DNA from 4 places in the Winslowiella toletana genome. Region 1 is predicted to be linked to each of the others. Evidence: predicted binding sites of a transcription regulator. Region 1 holds the regulator's gene; each other region holds the start of a gene.
The links. Region 1 encodes Fur, which represses iron uptake genes when iron is present. Its sites were predicted from a motif close to ATAATAATGAGAACNACTATCAA; they were not measured.

Region 1 (4,011 bases):
TTCACCCGGCAAGAAACCTGAAATCCATGATAACCTAAGCTTTCGTTTCCACTGTAAGAACTTTGCCATGAATTTGAATGCTCGCCTGCAAACTGAACAATCTGTCGCTTCCTCCACGCCAATTCTGCTGATCCATGGGCTGTTTGGCAGCCTCGATAATTTGGGGGGGCTGGCACGCGGTCTGAAAACCGATCGTCCGATTTTGCAGGTTGACGTGCGTAATCATGGCTTGTCGCCGCGCAGTGAGCAGATGAATTATCGGCTGATGGCGCAGGATATGATCGATACGCTGGATGCACAGGGCATTGATAAGGTCGCGGTTATCGGCCATTCAATGGGTGGAAAAATTGCCATGACGCTCAGTGCGCTGGCACCGGAACGCATCGAGCAACTGGTGATGATCGATATCGCGCCGGTGGATTACCAGACGCGTCGCCATGACGCCATCTTTGCCGGGGTAAATGCGGTAACCGAAGCCGGTGTCACGTTACGCTCGCAGGCAGCTGACGTAATGCGCAGCCAGATTGATGAAGAAGGCGTGATTCAGTTTCTGTTGAAATCCTTTCATGAGGGCCAGTGGCGCTTTAACGTGCCGGCACTCTGGGACAATTACACCACGATTTCTGGCTGGGAAACCGTACCGGCCTGGCCACATCCGGCGCTGTTTATTCGCGGCGAACTCTCTCCTTATCTTGATGATATTCATCGTGATGCACTGCTCAGCCAATTCCCGCAGGCGCGTGCCCATGTGATTGCCGGAGCCGGACATTGGGTACATGCCGAAAAACCTGATGCTGTTTTACGCGCAATTCGCCGTTTTTTTGCGCTTTAAAAGCAAATAGTTGCTGACACAGTGAAATGATTGTCGCGACGACTTTCACTGGGGTATGATGGCGCGCTAAAATTTTGCCGCTGTACGCAATATCGACTCTCGGCAGTAGCGGGCCAGAAAAACGTTGCGAATATCCGGCGGCAAACCGGCTCATTTAGTCAAAACCCTTGGCGTTTTCAGACGCTGACGCTCATTCAGTATCACGATTCTATGGCAAAAGAGAATACGGACCGCACGACGATCGATCTGTTTGCAGATGAACGCCGCCCGGGCCGACCAAAAACCAATCCGCTTACGCGTGATGAACAGCTGCGCATCAATAAACGCAATCAGCTAAAACGCGACAAAGTTCGTGGGCTGCGCCGCGTCGAGCTGAAAATGAACAGCGACGCGGTTGATGCACTCAATCAGCTGGCTGAAGAGCGCAATATGAGCCGCAGCGAGCTGATTGAAGAGATGATTTTGTTGCAGCTTAACGCCACTGCGCTCTGACTCAGGCGAGGTCAGCTGCGGCTTTGAACGCACAATGCGACAAATCCGGCGGCATTTGAAGTTCCGCGCCCCGAGACTGTCTGCTATCATTGCCAGTAACTGACTATCTTTAGTATTCACTATATCATTAAGTTTCAAGAGGTTATTAGACTCATGGCAATCACAGGCATTTTCTTTGGCAGCGACACTGGCAATACGGAAAACATTGCAAAGATGATCCAAAAGCAACTGGGCAAAGATGTTGCAGATGTTCATGACATTGCCAAGAGCGCTAAAGAGGATCTTGAAGCTTATGATATCTTACTGCTCGGCATCCCAACCTGGTACTACGGTGAAGCGCAGTGCGACTGGGATGACTTCTTCCCAACGCTGGAAGAGATCGACTTCAATGGCAAGCTGGTCGCGCTGTTTGGCTGCGGCGATCAGGAAGATTATGCTGAATACTTCTGTGATGCGATGGGCACCATTCGCGATATTATCGAGCCAAATGGCGCGGTTATCGTCGGCCACTGGCCGACCGAAGGTTATCATTTTGAGGCATCAAAAGGCCTGGCCGATGATAAACACTTCCTCGGACTGGCGATTGACGAAGATCGCCAGCCAGAACTCACCAACGAGCGTGTTGAAAAGTGGGTTAAACAAATTTTTGATGAACTTCATTTAAAAGAAATCATCGAAGCTTAAGCTGTCTGGCTTATTGTGGGCGCTGGCTCACAATGAGCCAGTGGTTTTTCCTATAGAAATGATAGATACATATTTGTAACTTTTGACTGTAAATCTGTACAATACCCCCCCATCGGTCAGCCCGCTATTGACTCTTTTTTGAGAGTACAGGGTTTAGCAAAGTAGCCATAATGGGATAGGCTATGAGGCATGAACTTCTCACGGACGTAACTCCTTACATCCATCGGTAAGTTTAACGCCCTCCCTGCGGTTTTCATTTCGAAGCATGAGTTCTATAATGAGACGCAATTAGATTTAGCGTCGACCGATGTTCAGGGCTTTTCAGCCACATTGTGACTAGCAAAGTAACAGGACAATATCCGCATGACTGACAACAACACCGCATTAAAGAAGGCCGGCCTGAAAGTCACGCTTCCCCGACTGAAAATTCTGGAAGTGCTTCAGGAACCAGAGGGCCATCACGTCAGTGCGGAAGACTTGTACAAGCGCCTGATTGATTTGGGCGAAGAAATTGGTCTGGCGACGGTATATCGCGTTCTTAACCAGTTTGATGACGCGGGTATCGTTACCCGTCATAACTTTGAAGGCGGCAAGTCCGTTTTCGAACTTACGCAGCAGCATCATCACGATCATCTGATCTGCCTTGATTGTGGCAAAGTGATTGAGTTCAGTGATGAATCAATTGAAACGCGTCAGCGTGAAATCGCAACGCGTCACGGCATTAAGCTGACTAACCACAGCCTGTACCTCTATGGTCACTGCTCAACGGGTGACTGCCGCGAAGACGAAACGCTGCACGACAAATAAATTCTGCTTCGCAGAGTTTTAAACAAAACCGGTGACCCGTCACCGGTTTTTTTATGCCCAAATTTAGCGTGCGTAGACCGGCAACAAATTGGCGTAAGACAGTAAACTGACCACAATATTGATACCGCCAAACAGCAGCACCAGCATAATCGTCAGATGCCCGCCGGCCACCCGATAGGCGGCAGGCCCAAAACGCTGCCTGGCTTTAAATGCCAGCAGTGCCGGAGTGATTACCGCCCACAGCGTCGCCGCCAGCCCGGCATAGCCAATCGCATGCAGGAATCCATTTGGATAGATCAGGCTGGCTGTTAACGGAACCGCAAACGTCATCAGCGTAGTTTTCAGACGCCCCACGGCATTATTTGCCATGCCAAACAGATCGGCAAGGTAGTCAAACAGTCCGAGACTGACGCCCAAAAATGAGCTGGCAACGGCAAAATTGGAAAACAGTAGCAGCAGCACACTTAACCACGGGCTGCTAATCAGATCGCCAAAGGTCGCCACCAGCGCATCAATGTTGCCACCCGCCTGGGCTATATCGATAAATTTCGCGCGCTGAATATTGCCCATCGCACTGATTAACCAGACAAAGTAGATTGCCAGCGCGATCAGCGTGCCGTAAATCAGGCACTTTCTCACCTTAGCGGCATCCTGGCGGTAATAGCTGACCAGCCCGGAAATATTGCCATGATAACCAAACGATGCCAGACAGAATGGCAGCACCATAAAGATATAGGGAAAATAGCTTGCCCCACTCTGCTGGGTATTGAGCAGATTATCGACCTGCACATGCCACAGCAAACCGCCAAATGTCAGCAGAAAAGCGGCCAGTTTGGCGAACAGAAAGATAAAGGTCATTCTGCTGACCACTGCGGTGCCCAGCCAGATAAATACCGCTAACAGCAGAGTAAACAGAAATCCTGCCATCCGCTGTGATAACCACGGCAGCGCGCTGGCAAAAGTATGATGCAGGATTGAACCGCTGGCAGAGATATAGGCGTAGGTCAAAATCCCCAGCACAAACGCGATGGTAATGCCGTTAATCACATTCCACTTACTGCCCAGCAGATCGCGGGTTACCGTTGAAAAATTCGCGCCTTCCGGATAATGCTGGCTCGACTCCAGATACAGCAGCCCGGATAACAGCATGCAAAACCACGAGAACAGCAAAATCAACGTGGACCAGGAAAACCAAG
Region 2 (4,011 bases), 2.3 Mb from region 1:
CCAGGCATCCAGCCAGCAGTAAGCCGCTTGCGGCAATGAAATCTCAAGCCGTGCTGATAATCGATGCACCGCCGCTGCCAGCAGACTGTCGCCGCCATCCGGTGCCGCCTGAGTCAGGCTTGCCAGCACATTAGTCTGACTGTGTGGCTGGCCAAACAGCAGATTAACCCGCAGCGCCAGCAGGCTCTCCGGCTGTAAATGCCCCTCAGCATCGCACAATCCTGCCCAGCCATCTTCCTGCATCACTTGCAGCGTCGGAAAACGCGCCTGTAATTGCTGCCAGCGCTCAGTGTGCGCCAGTCGTGCCAGCCGCATGCCGCGCTGCAACTCTTTCAACGATAATGTTCGTAATGAATTGGTTAGCTGTACGCTAAGAGAAAACTTCACCATATCGCGGCTGGAGGCGCAGTACAGCGAACGGCAAGAGCTGGTCGCTGACCAGCGTTGTCCAGCCTCGCCTAAATCGCGCAGCCGCTGTTGCGTCACCAGTTGCTGACACCAGGGTTGTGTCAGCAGGCGCTCGGCCTGCCACGGATGCATCGGCAGCAGCCAGATATCATCAAGAAAATACGTCAGCAGCTGCGGCGCATTTTCTGCGGCAAAGCGGTGCAGGCGCTGCTGTAACGTCAGACCCTGGCTGTCACCCACCAGATAACGCTTATCTACAGCAAACCAGCGTAATGGAAATCCGGCGGCAAACTCCGGCAAATAGCGACGCGCCTGCTGGGGCGTTAAAGGCTGATGTGATTTTGGTGCCGGATGTAAGGCATGGCCCACCAGCAACGCCTGCTCGGCGTCAATAAAGTTTAGCGGTTTGTCGCGCAGCCCGGGCCAGTCCGTACGGCTGGCAATCGCCTGATGTGTATGGGAATGGCTCTCCAGTACGCGCTGGCGAAAACGTGCCAGCTGATGCTCATCCACCCTATCTTTGATTGATGGCTTTGCCAGCAGCAGGTCAACCAGCTGTTCCGGACTGAGCCTGCGACTCTCTTCCTCGCCGTCAATATGCAGACGCGCCGGAAACAGATAGTGATGATGCTGAGTCAGCGAATAAAAGCGCAGGTCAATACACAGCGTTTGAGAAGGCAATAGCGAGATTTGCAGTTGTGCATATTGCTGTGCTGCGCCAGCCGGAATAATTTGCCAGTCCCGGGTTTCGCGCGTCAGTGCATTAAGAAAACACTGCGCAGCAACATCCGTGACGGATGCTGCATGTTGAATGGTCATAATCCTTGACTCACTCTGATATCCTTGAGAATGATTCTTATATCAAGAGTGATTTACATTATCAACTTATTAGCTTGCGTTTCTTGAGCCGGCTTTGATTAATACGCTTGTCGCAGTGAAAAATGTTCTTCGTGACTTAAGGCTAAATGAAATGATGATCATAATTATGATTGAATATAATTATTGTGATAATGAAAATTAATATCAGCTTCAACCAAAACGCTATCAAAGACTGCTCATTTGCTGTTTTATCAGCGAATTATAACGGATGAAATACAGAAAAAAATGAGAATCAATAGCATTCAGCAAACGGAGTAATTACAATTAAAAACAACAGGATAGAATTTTCTGCTTTTACGTTAAAAATATATCCCTTTGCTATTTCTTAATGCATACTTGGCTTAAATCAACTAAATATAAATCCAAATCGCTTATTATGGAGCTGCCATGCTGACTAACGAAATGACCGCGCGCCTGAACGATCAGTTAAACCTGGAATTCTACTCCGCTAATCTTTACCTGCAAATGAGCGCATGGTGTGGTGACAAAGGCTTTGAAGGAGCCGCAGCATTTCTTAAAGAACATTCGCGCGAAGAGATGCAGCATATGCAACGCCTGTTTGATTATCTGGCTGATACAGGCTCAATGCCGGTACTGGGCAGTATCGCTGCACCACCGGTAGCATTTAATTCGCTGGCAGAAGTATTTGAACAAACCTACGAACACGAGAAGCTGATTACCGGTAAAATTAATGAGCTGGCGCACTACGCCATGACCTCACAGGACTATTCCACTTTCAACTTCCTGCAGTGGTATGTGTCTGAACAGCACGAAGAAGAGAAACTGTTTAAATCGGTACTGGATAAACTGGCGCTGGTTGGCACCAGTGGCAAAGGCCTGTTCTTTGTCGATAAAGATCTGGCTAAAATGGGCGCGGAAAATCACGGTCCCGCAGCCTGATGATGGTCAGCGCGTGATGCCACGCCATTTTTAGCCAGGCAGTCACGCAGCACGTTGAAAGCGGGTAACATTACCCGCTCGTCGACGCAGGCAAAACCCAGCAGTAATCCGCGTGTTGCCTGCGGTTGCATATAATATTGCGACAGCGGGCGCACCTTCACTCCCTGGCGCAACGCCTGCGCGGCAATTGCCACATCATCACAGCCGTCCGGCAGATTAAGCACCAGATGCAGCCCAGCCTCATGATTGAACTCACGCAAAAAATCCGGCCCCAAATAGCGCTGGATCAGTGATATCAGAAAGGCGCGGCGTTTGCCATACAGCAGCCGCATCCGACGGATATGCGCCGCATAATGCCCTTCACGAATAAATTCAGCCAGCGCCCGCTGGATCAGTAAATGCCCGCCACGATAAAGCTCAGCTGCCGCAGTGCGTAGCGGAGTCATCAGCTGCTTCGGTACGATCATGTAGCCGATACGCAGGGCCGGATAAAGCGTTTTACTGAAAGTGCCCATATAGATCACCGGTGCATCCGCTTCCAGCCCCTGCAACGAGGGAAAAGGCTGTCCGGAAAAGCGAAACTCGCTGTCATAATCATCTTCCACAATCCAGCTGTGATGGCGTCGCGCCAGCGCCAGCATCTGCTGACGGCGGGCCAGACTAAGATGCGCCCCCAGCGGATACTGGTGTGAAGGCGTAACAAACATCAGCCGTGGTGGCGTGCGGTCGGCATCGCTGGCAGGGATAATGCCCTCCTCATCCACCGGCACCGGCATAATTTTTAGCCCGTTGATGCGCAGGATATTGCGCGTTCCCCAGTAGCCAGGGTCTTCGATCCATACCCGATCGCCGCTATCACACAGCATGCGTGAAACCAGATCCACCGCCTGATGAACCCCTTCGGTGATCAGAATCTGATCGGCATCGCAGTTAACCGATCGCGCTACGCGCAGATAATCCGCCAATGCACTGCGCAGTTCGCTGCAACCACCAGCACTGCTGTAGATCAACCGTTCAATATCCGGTTCGCGGCTGAGTCGCGCCTGAATACGGCTGAACTGCGCGTGAGGAAACGCGGTGACATCCGGCGCACCCGGCACAAAAGCTCCCCACTGGTGCGGCGACGCCCCGGCATAACCGAGCAAACTGGCACCGCGCCGCGACATTTTTACCTCCGTTGCACGACGCTGCGGCGTGCAGCTGGCCGATCCGCTGGAGGAGAGACAGCTGTCTGGCAGCGTTTCCGCTACCCAGGTGCCGCTGCCGGTGCGTGCTTTGACATAGCCTTCCGCCAGTAAGTGTTCATAGGCATTCAGTACCGTATTGCGTGATACGCCCAGTTCGTGAGCCAGATCGCGCGATGCCGGTAGTCGGCTTTGCGGCAGCATAATGCCGTCGATAATCGCGCCGCGCAGACTGCGAAACAGCCGCGCATGCAGTGCGCCTTCGGTTTCCCGTTGCAGTCGCTGCAAAAGGTGATCTCCGTGCAGAGTACGCAATTGGCTCCCTCCCTCAGTGTAAAAATGGCTCTCGTCACAACGCTTCGCTAGCGGGTAAATAGACGTTATTGCTTAACGTTTGTAAATAACTAATAACCGCGGAGTAACAGGATGGACAACAAAAACGCCCCTCTCAACCAGCGTCGTTTGAATGCCACCCCACGTGGGGTTGGCGTGATGTGTAACTGGTTTGCCGAACGCGCCGAGAACGCCACCCTGTGGGATGTTGAAGGCAACCGCTATATCGATTTTGCCGCCGGCATTGCGGTACTGAACACCGGCCATCGCCATCCTAAAGTGACGGCAGCCATCGCCCAACAGCTGA
Region 3 (4,011 bases), 1.1 Mb from region 1:
AACTGTTAAGTGCGCCGATAATAATACTGGCGACAATGATCACTTTACCGGCGCGCAGCACGAATCCCTGTAAGCGCTGCCAGGTTTGCAGCAGTAAGGTTTTCAGATGCGGAACGTGGTACAGCGGCAGCTCCATAACAAATGGCGTCGCGTCGCCACGCATCAGGGTATGCTTCAGCAGCAGGCCAGTGCCAATCGCCGCCAGAATGCCGGTAATGTAGAGGCTGAATACCACCAGCGCACCGTTCTGACCAAAAAAGGCGGCGGCAAATACGGCAAAAATCGCCAGCCGCGCCCCGCAGGACATAAACGGGGCCATCATTACGGTGATCAGCCGCTCACGCGGCGCATCAAGGGTGCGGGCACCCATTACCGACGGCACATTGCAGCCAAAGCCGACGATCAGCGGCACAAAAGATTTGCCTGGCAAACCGAGCGCCTGCATCAGGCGATCCATCACAAACGCCGCGCGCGCCATATAGCCGGAGTCTTCCATAAACGACAAAAACAGATACATCATGCCAATCTGCGGCACCAGTGGCAGCACGGTATTGATGCCGCCGCCCACTCCCTGCGCCAGAAACAGCGTCAGCCAGTCGGGGAGCTGCAACATCCAGCCCAGCCATTGCATACCATGAATAAACAGCGCTGCCGAGCCGATATCAAACAGCGGCTGTAGTGCACCGCCAATGTTTATTGCCAGCAGAAACATCAGATACATCATCAGCAGGAAAATCGGCACGCCGAGCCAGCGGTTGAGGATCAGGCTGTCCAGCCGTTGCGACAGGCGATGGGGCTGCGCCAGATGACTATTGCTGACGGCGGCACTCAGCTTTTCGATGGTGCGGTAGCGCGCTTCAACGATGGCCAGTGCGTAATCCTGCGATAGCGATGCCAGTAATGCCTGGGCTGCGGTTCCGGCTTGCGCAATACTAAAGATATCGCCTTCCAGCATTTGAATCGCTAACCAGCGACGTTGCGCTGCGGAAAAAGAAGCGGGCAGCGTCTGCGTCAGCTGCGTGGCGGCATGGTTAATCTCAACCGGATAATCAATCGTCAGTTCGGCGGCCTGAAGTGAATGCTGATCTATCGCCTGCTTCAGCGCATCAATACCCTGCGCCCGGGTTGAAACCAGCGGGACTACCGGGCAACCGAGACGTTTTGCCAGTGCCTGAGTATCGATGCTGATACGCTGATTTTCGGCAATATCCAGCATGTTAAGCGCCACAATGCAGGGCACGCCGAGCTCCAGTAACTGCACGGTGAGATAAAGATTACGCTCCAGATTGCTGGCATCGACCACATTAATCAGCAGGTCGGCGTCGTTGCTGAGAATGTAGTGGCAGGCGATCTGCTCATCCAGCGAGCTTTGCTGCGCCAGCGTGGTCAGCGAGTAAGTTCCCGGCAGATCGATCAGCCGCACCTGCTGCTGAGCGGTGTTAAAGCTGCCCTCTTTGCGCTCAACGGTGACGCCCGCCCAGTTGCCAACACGCTGGCGTGCGCCGGTTAACTGATTAAACAGCGTTGTTTTGCCAGCGTTTGGGTTGCCAATCAGGCCAATGGTGCAGGTTTTCATCATCAGCCTCGTTTAGCTCACGCATTCGAGCTGGAGCAGGGCGAGATCTTTTTTCCGCAGCATCAGATTAACGCGTCGCGTTTCAATCTGCAGCGGGTCACCCAGTGGTGCAATACGCACCACATCAAAACTGGTGCCGGGCAGCATGCCCATCGACAGCAGTTTCTGGCGAAATGCTGCGCCGATAGTGGCGCTGAAACCGATGATTTTATAGCGTTGTTGAGCGATAAGTTGCATTAAAGCACCTCGATATTGTCGCCGGGCGACAAAGAAGATCAGGGTGTAATTTTAATGAGAACGATTATCGTTGGAATTGACGTAAAACAATTTCGCGGTGAACTGAGAAAAATAATCAGGGCGAAAAAGATTCCGCCCTGTGAGGTGATTACTTTTTACCGAAGGCCGCGGCTAATGCATCGCCCATCGCGCTGTTGCCCGCCGGGGTCTGACTGGCTTTTGGACGCGGTTTGCCCTGTGCCGGACGTCCGCCATCACGCGCGGCGCTCTTGCCGTTGCCGCCTGCGCGGACATTACTTTCGCCAGGCTGTTCGTCGAGACGCATGGTCAGTGCGATACGTTTACGTTGCAGATCGACTTCCATCACCTTCACTTTGACGATATCACCGGCTTTCACCACTTTATGCGGATCGTCGATAAATTTGTCGGAAAGTGAAGAGATATGCACTAAGCCATCCTGATGCACACCGATGTCGACAAATGCACCGAAGTTAGTGACGTTAGTCACCGCCCCTTCCAGCACCATGCCAGGTTGCAGATCGTTCATGGTGTCGATGCCGTCGGCAAACTGCGCGGTTTTGAACTCAGGACGCGGATCGCGACCCGGTTTTTCCAGCTCTTTGATAATGTCGCTGACGGTAGGCACACCAAAACGCTCATCGGTAAAATCAACCGCTTTCAGGTTACGCAGCTCAGACGGATTACCCATCAGCTCGTTCAGCGCCTGGCGGGTAGCAGACAGTATGCGCTCCACCACCGGGTAAGCTTCCGGGTGCACGGTTGAGGCATCCAGCGGGTTATCGCCATGGTTAATACGCAGGAAGCCGGCACACTGTTCAAAGGCTTTCGGCCCGAGGCGGCTGACTTTCAGCAGCTGCTGGCGGTTGCGGAAGCGGCCGTTCTCATCACGCCAGCCGACGATATTCTGCGCCATCATTTTGCTCAGCCCGGCCACGCGCATCAGCAGCGCCACCGAGGCGGTATTCAGATCGACACCCACGCCGTTTACGCAGTCTTCGACTACCGCATCGAGCTTTTTCGCTAACTGGCTCTGGCTGACATCATGCTGATACTGGCCAACACCAATGGATTTCGGATCGATTTTCACCAGCTCGGCCAGCGGATCCTGCAAACGACGGGCGATAGATACCGCGCCGCGCAGCGACACGTCCAGATCCGGGAACTCCAGCGCCGCCAGTTCGGAAGCCGAGTACACCGAGGCACCGGCTTCACTGACAATCACTTTCTGCGCCTGTACCTGCGGGAACTGTTTCTGCACGTCCAGGAAGAAGCGCTCAGTTTCGCGTGATGCCGTACCATTACCAATCGCCACCAGCTCAACCTGGTGTTTACTGCACAGATTCGCCACCGCCACTGCCGCTTTCGCTGCCTGGCCGGTGTGTGGATAGATGGTATCGGTCGCCACCAGTTTGCCGGTGGCATCGACTACCGCCACTTTTACGCCGGTACGCAGGCCCGGATCGAGGCCCATGGTGGCGCGCATGCCGGCCGGGGCCGCCATCAGCAGATCGTGCAGGTTACGGGCGAACACATTGATGGCTTCATCTTCTGCACGCTCGCGCACGCTGCCCATCAGCTCGGTTTCCAGATGCAACAGCACCTTGATGCGCCAGGTCCAGCTGACGACCGCTTTACGCCAGCTGTCAGCCGGCGCATTGTTCAGGCGCAGATTCAGGTGTTCAGTGATGATCTGCTCACCGTGGCTTTCACGCGGCGGCTCATCAAACTGCGGATCGGCATTCAGCGCCAGCTGCAGCACGCCTTCGTTGCGGCCACGAAACATCGCCAGTGCCCGGTGTGAAGGCACCGTCGACAGCGCTTCATGATGATCGAAGTAGTCGCGGAATTTCGCGCCCGCTTCCTCTTTGCCTTCCACCACGCGGGAAACCAGATGGGCGTTTTTCCACAGGTATTCGCGCACCTTCGCCAGCAGCGCAGCGTCTTCAGCAAAGCGCTCCATCAGAATATAGCGTGCGCCATCCAGCGCGGCTTTCACATCGGCCACGCCTTTATCGGCGTCGACAAATTCTGCGGCCAGCTGCTCAGGCTGATGTGACGGATCCTGCCATAGCGTATCTGCCAGCGGTTGCAGGCCCGCTTCCATCGCGATCTGTCCACGCGTGCGGCGCTTCGGCTTGTAAGGCAGATAGAGGTCTTCGAGTTCGGTTTTGCTCATC
Region 4 (4,011 bases), 2.0 Mb from region 1:
CCGGAGAGAGATAGCTGCCGTTGATGTCACGATACGACTGCGGGTTGAAGATTGAGGTGTAGCTGGCATAAGCGGACCAGGTATCATTGATGTCGTAAATCAGGCCGGTATAAGGAGAGATATTATTTTTCTCCATATCCACCGTCATAGTGCTGGTGCTCCACCTGGTGTAGCGCGCGCCGACAATCAGATGCAACGGGTCCGCCAGCGAGACGCGGGTAGCAATATAAGCGGATTTTTGATGGATCGTATCATCCTGTGCAACGTTCTGCTCGCCCCACGCGGTCTCAGGATAATGGCTGTTCCAGTTATTGAAATCACCCACATCTTCCGGGCTAAGGTTGGCCCAAGAGTTAACGTAGCGGTTCTTCTGCTGGCTGTAGCTGACACCCGCCATCAGTTCATGCTGACGCCCCAGCAGTTCATAAGGACCAGAGGCAAAAGCATCAACTGCATTAACCTTACGCTTACCGGAGTTCCAGCCGGTTCCACCGACCACCGGATAATTAGCATACGGGCTAACGCCAATACCGGTAGTTTTATCGAAGTAGCCGTCGATATAGAGCATTTTACTGTCGAAATCGACTTCGGTGTGGGCACCGTTAACCGTGAACTGCCAACCATTATCAAAACTTTGTTTCAGGCTGGCGAAGACTTTTTTCGACGTTTTATCACTGAATGCCCAGTCAGGCGCGGTACTAAAGCTGCGGTCATAATGGGTTTTGCTGCCGTCACTATACCAGCGTGGCATGCCGCCCCAGGTTGGGTTATTAACGTTAGTTTCCTGATAGTCATAGCCCAGCGACAGGGTGGTCGAATCCGTCAGGTCAGCATCAATGATGCCATAAAGGAATTTCTTCTTACTGTTATAACGGTCGATCCAGCTGTCATTATCCTGATACCCGGCAACCACACGTCCACGCACATCACCTGATTCGCTCAAAGGTGCGGACAGATCGGCAACATAACGCTGTTTATCCCAGCTACCGTAACTGGCGGAAACATTCCCGACAAATTCACGGCTGTTGGCATGCTTACGCACCATGTTTACCGAAGCCGACGGATTACCAGCGCCGGTCATCAGGCCGGTGGCACCGCGCACCACTTCAATACGTTCATAAATGGCAGTATCGGAAAGCGCGTCACCTAAATTCCAGCGTTCTTCAAACTGGGTCGGAATGCCATCGACCATATAATTATCAATTAAAAAACCACGGGAATAGAACGTGCTGCGGTCAGAGTCCGCCACTTTTTCCGTCACGCCGGTGGTATTTTTCAGCACTTCACCCAGCGTCTGCAGTTGCTGATCTTCCATGCGCTGCTGGCTGATAATACTGACCGACTGTGGCGTATCGCGCGCGGTCAGCAACATTTTTGTTCCGGCACGAGTGAGCGGCGGATTGTAATCGCTATTCTCGGGGCTGGCTTCATCGGCAGTGACGGCATCCACCGTTAAGGTTTCTTCTTTTTTTGGCGTGGTTTCCGCTGCCGTGGCATAAGGTAGCGGTAAAGCAGTGGCGACAAGCACTGCAAGTAGCGAAAGGGATGGCGGGTTGACGTTGACCAACGCGCAAGCGCTGACGAGATTTATCCTGTTACTGCCTGAAGCAAAAAACATTATTCACCCTTAAAACACTTTATTATTTTTAATTATCTGGACGACCGCTGCCGCCGTTTCTGGCTACAGAAACGTCACGCATTCGGTCAGGTTTTCCCTGTGGCAGTAACGATTTCTGCCATAACAGCGCTGCGCATCTCAGCGTATTTCCCTGTAGCTATCACCACTGCTTACTGGTGTTTTTTGGAATCTTTTGGAGTGAATGACCAGTAAAGCGAATGAGAAGTATAATCATTTTGATTATTCATGTAAAAGGATGTGACAGCGTCGGCGAGGTTAAATTTTTTCATCTTTAAGCACTGTCCTGCGACCCTACCACTACCGCTACTGCCAATCCCTCATGCGGTTAAATCTGCTGATGCCAGAGTGCTACACTCAAACACGGAAAAACACTCAACTCTCAGCAAAGGCAGGTCATTATCATGGCGGAAAATAACTATCAGCCTCCTAAAGTCTGGAGCTGGAACCAACAGGACGGCGGCAACTGGTCCAGTATCAATCGTCCGATTGCCGGACCGACGCATGAGTCCGCACTACCCTCAGGTAAACATCCGCTACAGCTCTATTCGCTGGGCACGCCTAACGGTCAGAAAGTGACGATTCTGCTGGAAGAGCTGCTGGCGCTGAATGTCAGTGGCGCAGAATATGATGCGCATCTGATTCGCATCGGCGAAGGCGACCAGTTCTCCAGCGGCTTTGTTGATGTGAACCCGAACTCCAAAATCCCGGCACTGCTTGACTGCTCGACCAATCCGCCAACGCGCGTTTTCGAATCTGGTGCCATCCTGCTGTATCTGGCAGAGAAGTTCGGGCACTTTGTCCCGAAAAACCCGGCAGCGCGTACTGAAGTGCTCAACTGGCTGTTCTGGCTGCAAGGCTCTGCACCTTATCTGGGCGGTGGTTTCGGCCATTTCTATCACTACGCGCCAGAGAAGATCGAATACGCGGTTAATCGCTTTACGATGGAAGCCAAGCGCCAGCTGGATGTGCTGAATCGTCAGCTGGCTGAGCATCGTTATATTGCGGGAGAAGATTATTCGATCGCTGATATCGCAATCTGGCCGTGGTATGGCAACCTGGTATTGGGCGGGCTGTATGAAGCCGCCGAATTTATTGATGCGGCGTCGTATACCCACCTGCAACGCTGGGCAAAAGAAATTGAACAACGCCCGGCGGTACAGCGTGGTCGCATCGTCAACCGCACCACCGGCGAGCTCTCGCAACAGCTGCACGAACGCCACGATGCCAGCGATTTCGAGCTGCGCACTGAAGATAAGCGTCAGTCATAATTTTCGGGCTGCGAAGCCTCTTATCTGCACAAGGGGCGGCGTTATTGTCGCTCCTTATCTCCCCGCAGCAGCCAGCCAGCGCACAACGAGGAAATTCGCTTGCAATCAGGTAGTGCCCTACCTATATTTTCAGCTATGACAACACCTACAAATAATTCAAACCCGGATGAAGCCCCGCTGCTGTTGGATCAACAGCTCTGCTTTGCCCTCTATTCCGCCAATCTGGCGCTGCACAAACTTTACCGGCAGCTACTGGCAAAACTTGAACTGACCTATCCGCAATATCTGGTGATGATGGTGCTGTGGGAGAAGGATGATGTGACGGTTTCAGAGATCGGTGAACGTCTGTTTCTTGATTCCGCTACGCTGACGCCGCTGCTGAAGCGCCTTGAAGCGGCTGGCATGCTCCACCGCCAGCGCTCAAGACAGGACGAACGCCAGGTGGTGGTAACATTAAGTGAGCAGGGTCGCCAGTTGCGCCAGCAAGCCACGACGATTCCGGAATCGATACATTGTGCGGCGGCCTGTGATGCCGGGACCCTGCAAGAGTTGAAACAACAACTGGAAACGCTGCGCGATAACCTCAACGGCTAAGCGCATTCACTGATTACAGCGCCAGAGTACCAAACGCCGCTGACCAGTCGTGGTCGAAACGTTTCAGGGCATCATCGACTGCCGGATCCAGTAAAAACATCTCTGCTACCTGCGGGTCAACGGTAATCGCCTGACAACCTGCCAGCATGCAGTCAAGCACCTGACGCGGAGTACGGAAACTGGCTGCCAGCACTTTGCTGTCAGGGCAATGCAGGCCGATCAGTTTCTGTAGCTCGGTGACCAGCCCAATGCCATCACCGCCCTGGCTGTCAATGCGATTCACATAAGGCGCGATATAACTGGCTCCGGCCAGCGCAGCAAAGAAACCCTGCCCCGCACCGTAGACCGCCGTGCCCAAAGTCGGAATATTGAGCTGAGTCAGTTGCTTAATGGCGTTAAGCCCGTTGTGCGTTACCGGCACTTTTACTACCAGCTCAGGAATCACCTCCCGCAGTTTTAGCGCCTCTTCCACCATCGCTGCCGGTTCTCTGGCAATGACCTGGGCAAACA

Region 2: ftnA (non-heme ferritin) is a predicted target of Fur. The motif match lies at 1,413-1,435, and genes of this name have one in related genera.
Region 3: feoA (ferrous iron transporter A) is a predicted target of Fur. The motif match lies at 1,862-1,884, and genes of this name have one in related genera.
Region 4: fhuE (ferric-rhodotorulic acid/ferric-coprogen receptor FhuE) is a predicted target of Fur. The motif match lies at 1,831-1,853, and genes of this name have one in related genera.

The regions. Positions count from the first base shown of each region.
Region 1 covers NZ_CP134152.1:1,480,222-1,484,232, reverse strand. Annotated here, with positions in the region: gene ybfF (esterase) at 68-832, shown strand; gene ybfE (LexA regulated protein) at 1,043-1,324, shown strand; gene fldA (flavodoxin FldA) at 1,478-2,008, shown strand; gene fur (ferric iron uptake transcriptional regulator) at 2,372-2,815, shown strand; gene mtr (tryptophan permease) at 2,879-4,011, opposite strand, start outside.
Region 2 covers NZ_CP134152.1:4,102,334-4,106,344, forward strand. Annotated here, with positions in the region: gene RIN69_RS18780 (IucA/IucC family protein) at 1-1,227, opposite strand, end outside; gene ftnA (non-heme ferritin) at 1,675-2,187, shown strand; gene pdxR (MocR-like pyridoxine biosynthesis transcription factor PdxR) at 2,169-3,686, opposite strand; gene RIN69_RS18795 (4-aminobutyrate--2-oxoglutarate transaminase) at 3,798-4,011, shown strand, end outside.
Region 3 covers NZ_CP134152.1:352,586-356,596, forward strand. Annotated here, with positions in the region: gene feoB (Fe(2+) transporter permease subunit FeoB) at 1-1,576, opposite strand, end outside; gene feoA (ferrous iron transporter A) at 1,589-1,813, opposite strand; gene RIN69_RS01565 (Tex family protein) at 1,962-4,011, opposite strand, start outside.
Region 4 covers NZ_CP134152.1:4,450,964-4,454,974, forward strand. Annotated here, with positions in the region: gene fhuE (ferric-rhodotorulic acid/ferric-coprogen receptor FhuE) at 1-1,618, opposite strand, end outside; gene yghU (glutathione-dependent disulfide-bond oxidoreductase) at 2,041-2,907, shown strand; gene RIN69_RS20255 (MarR family winged helix-turn-helix transcriptional regulator) at 3,043-3,501, shown strand; gene fsa (fructose-6-phosphate aldolase) at 3,515-4,011, opposite strand, start outside.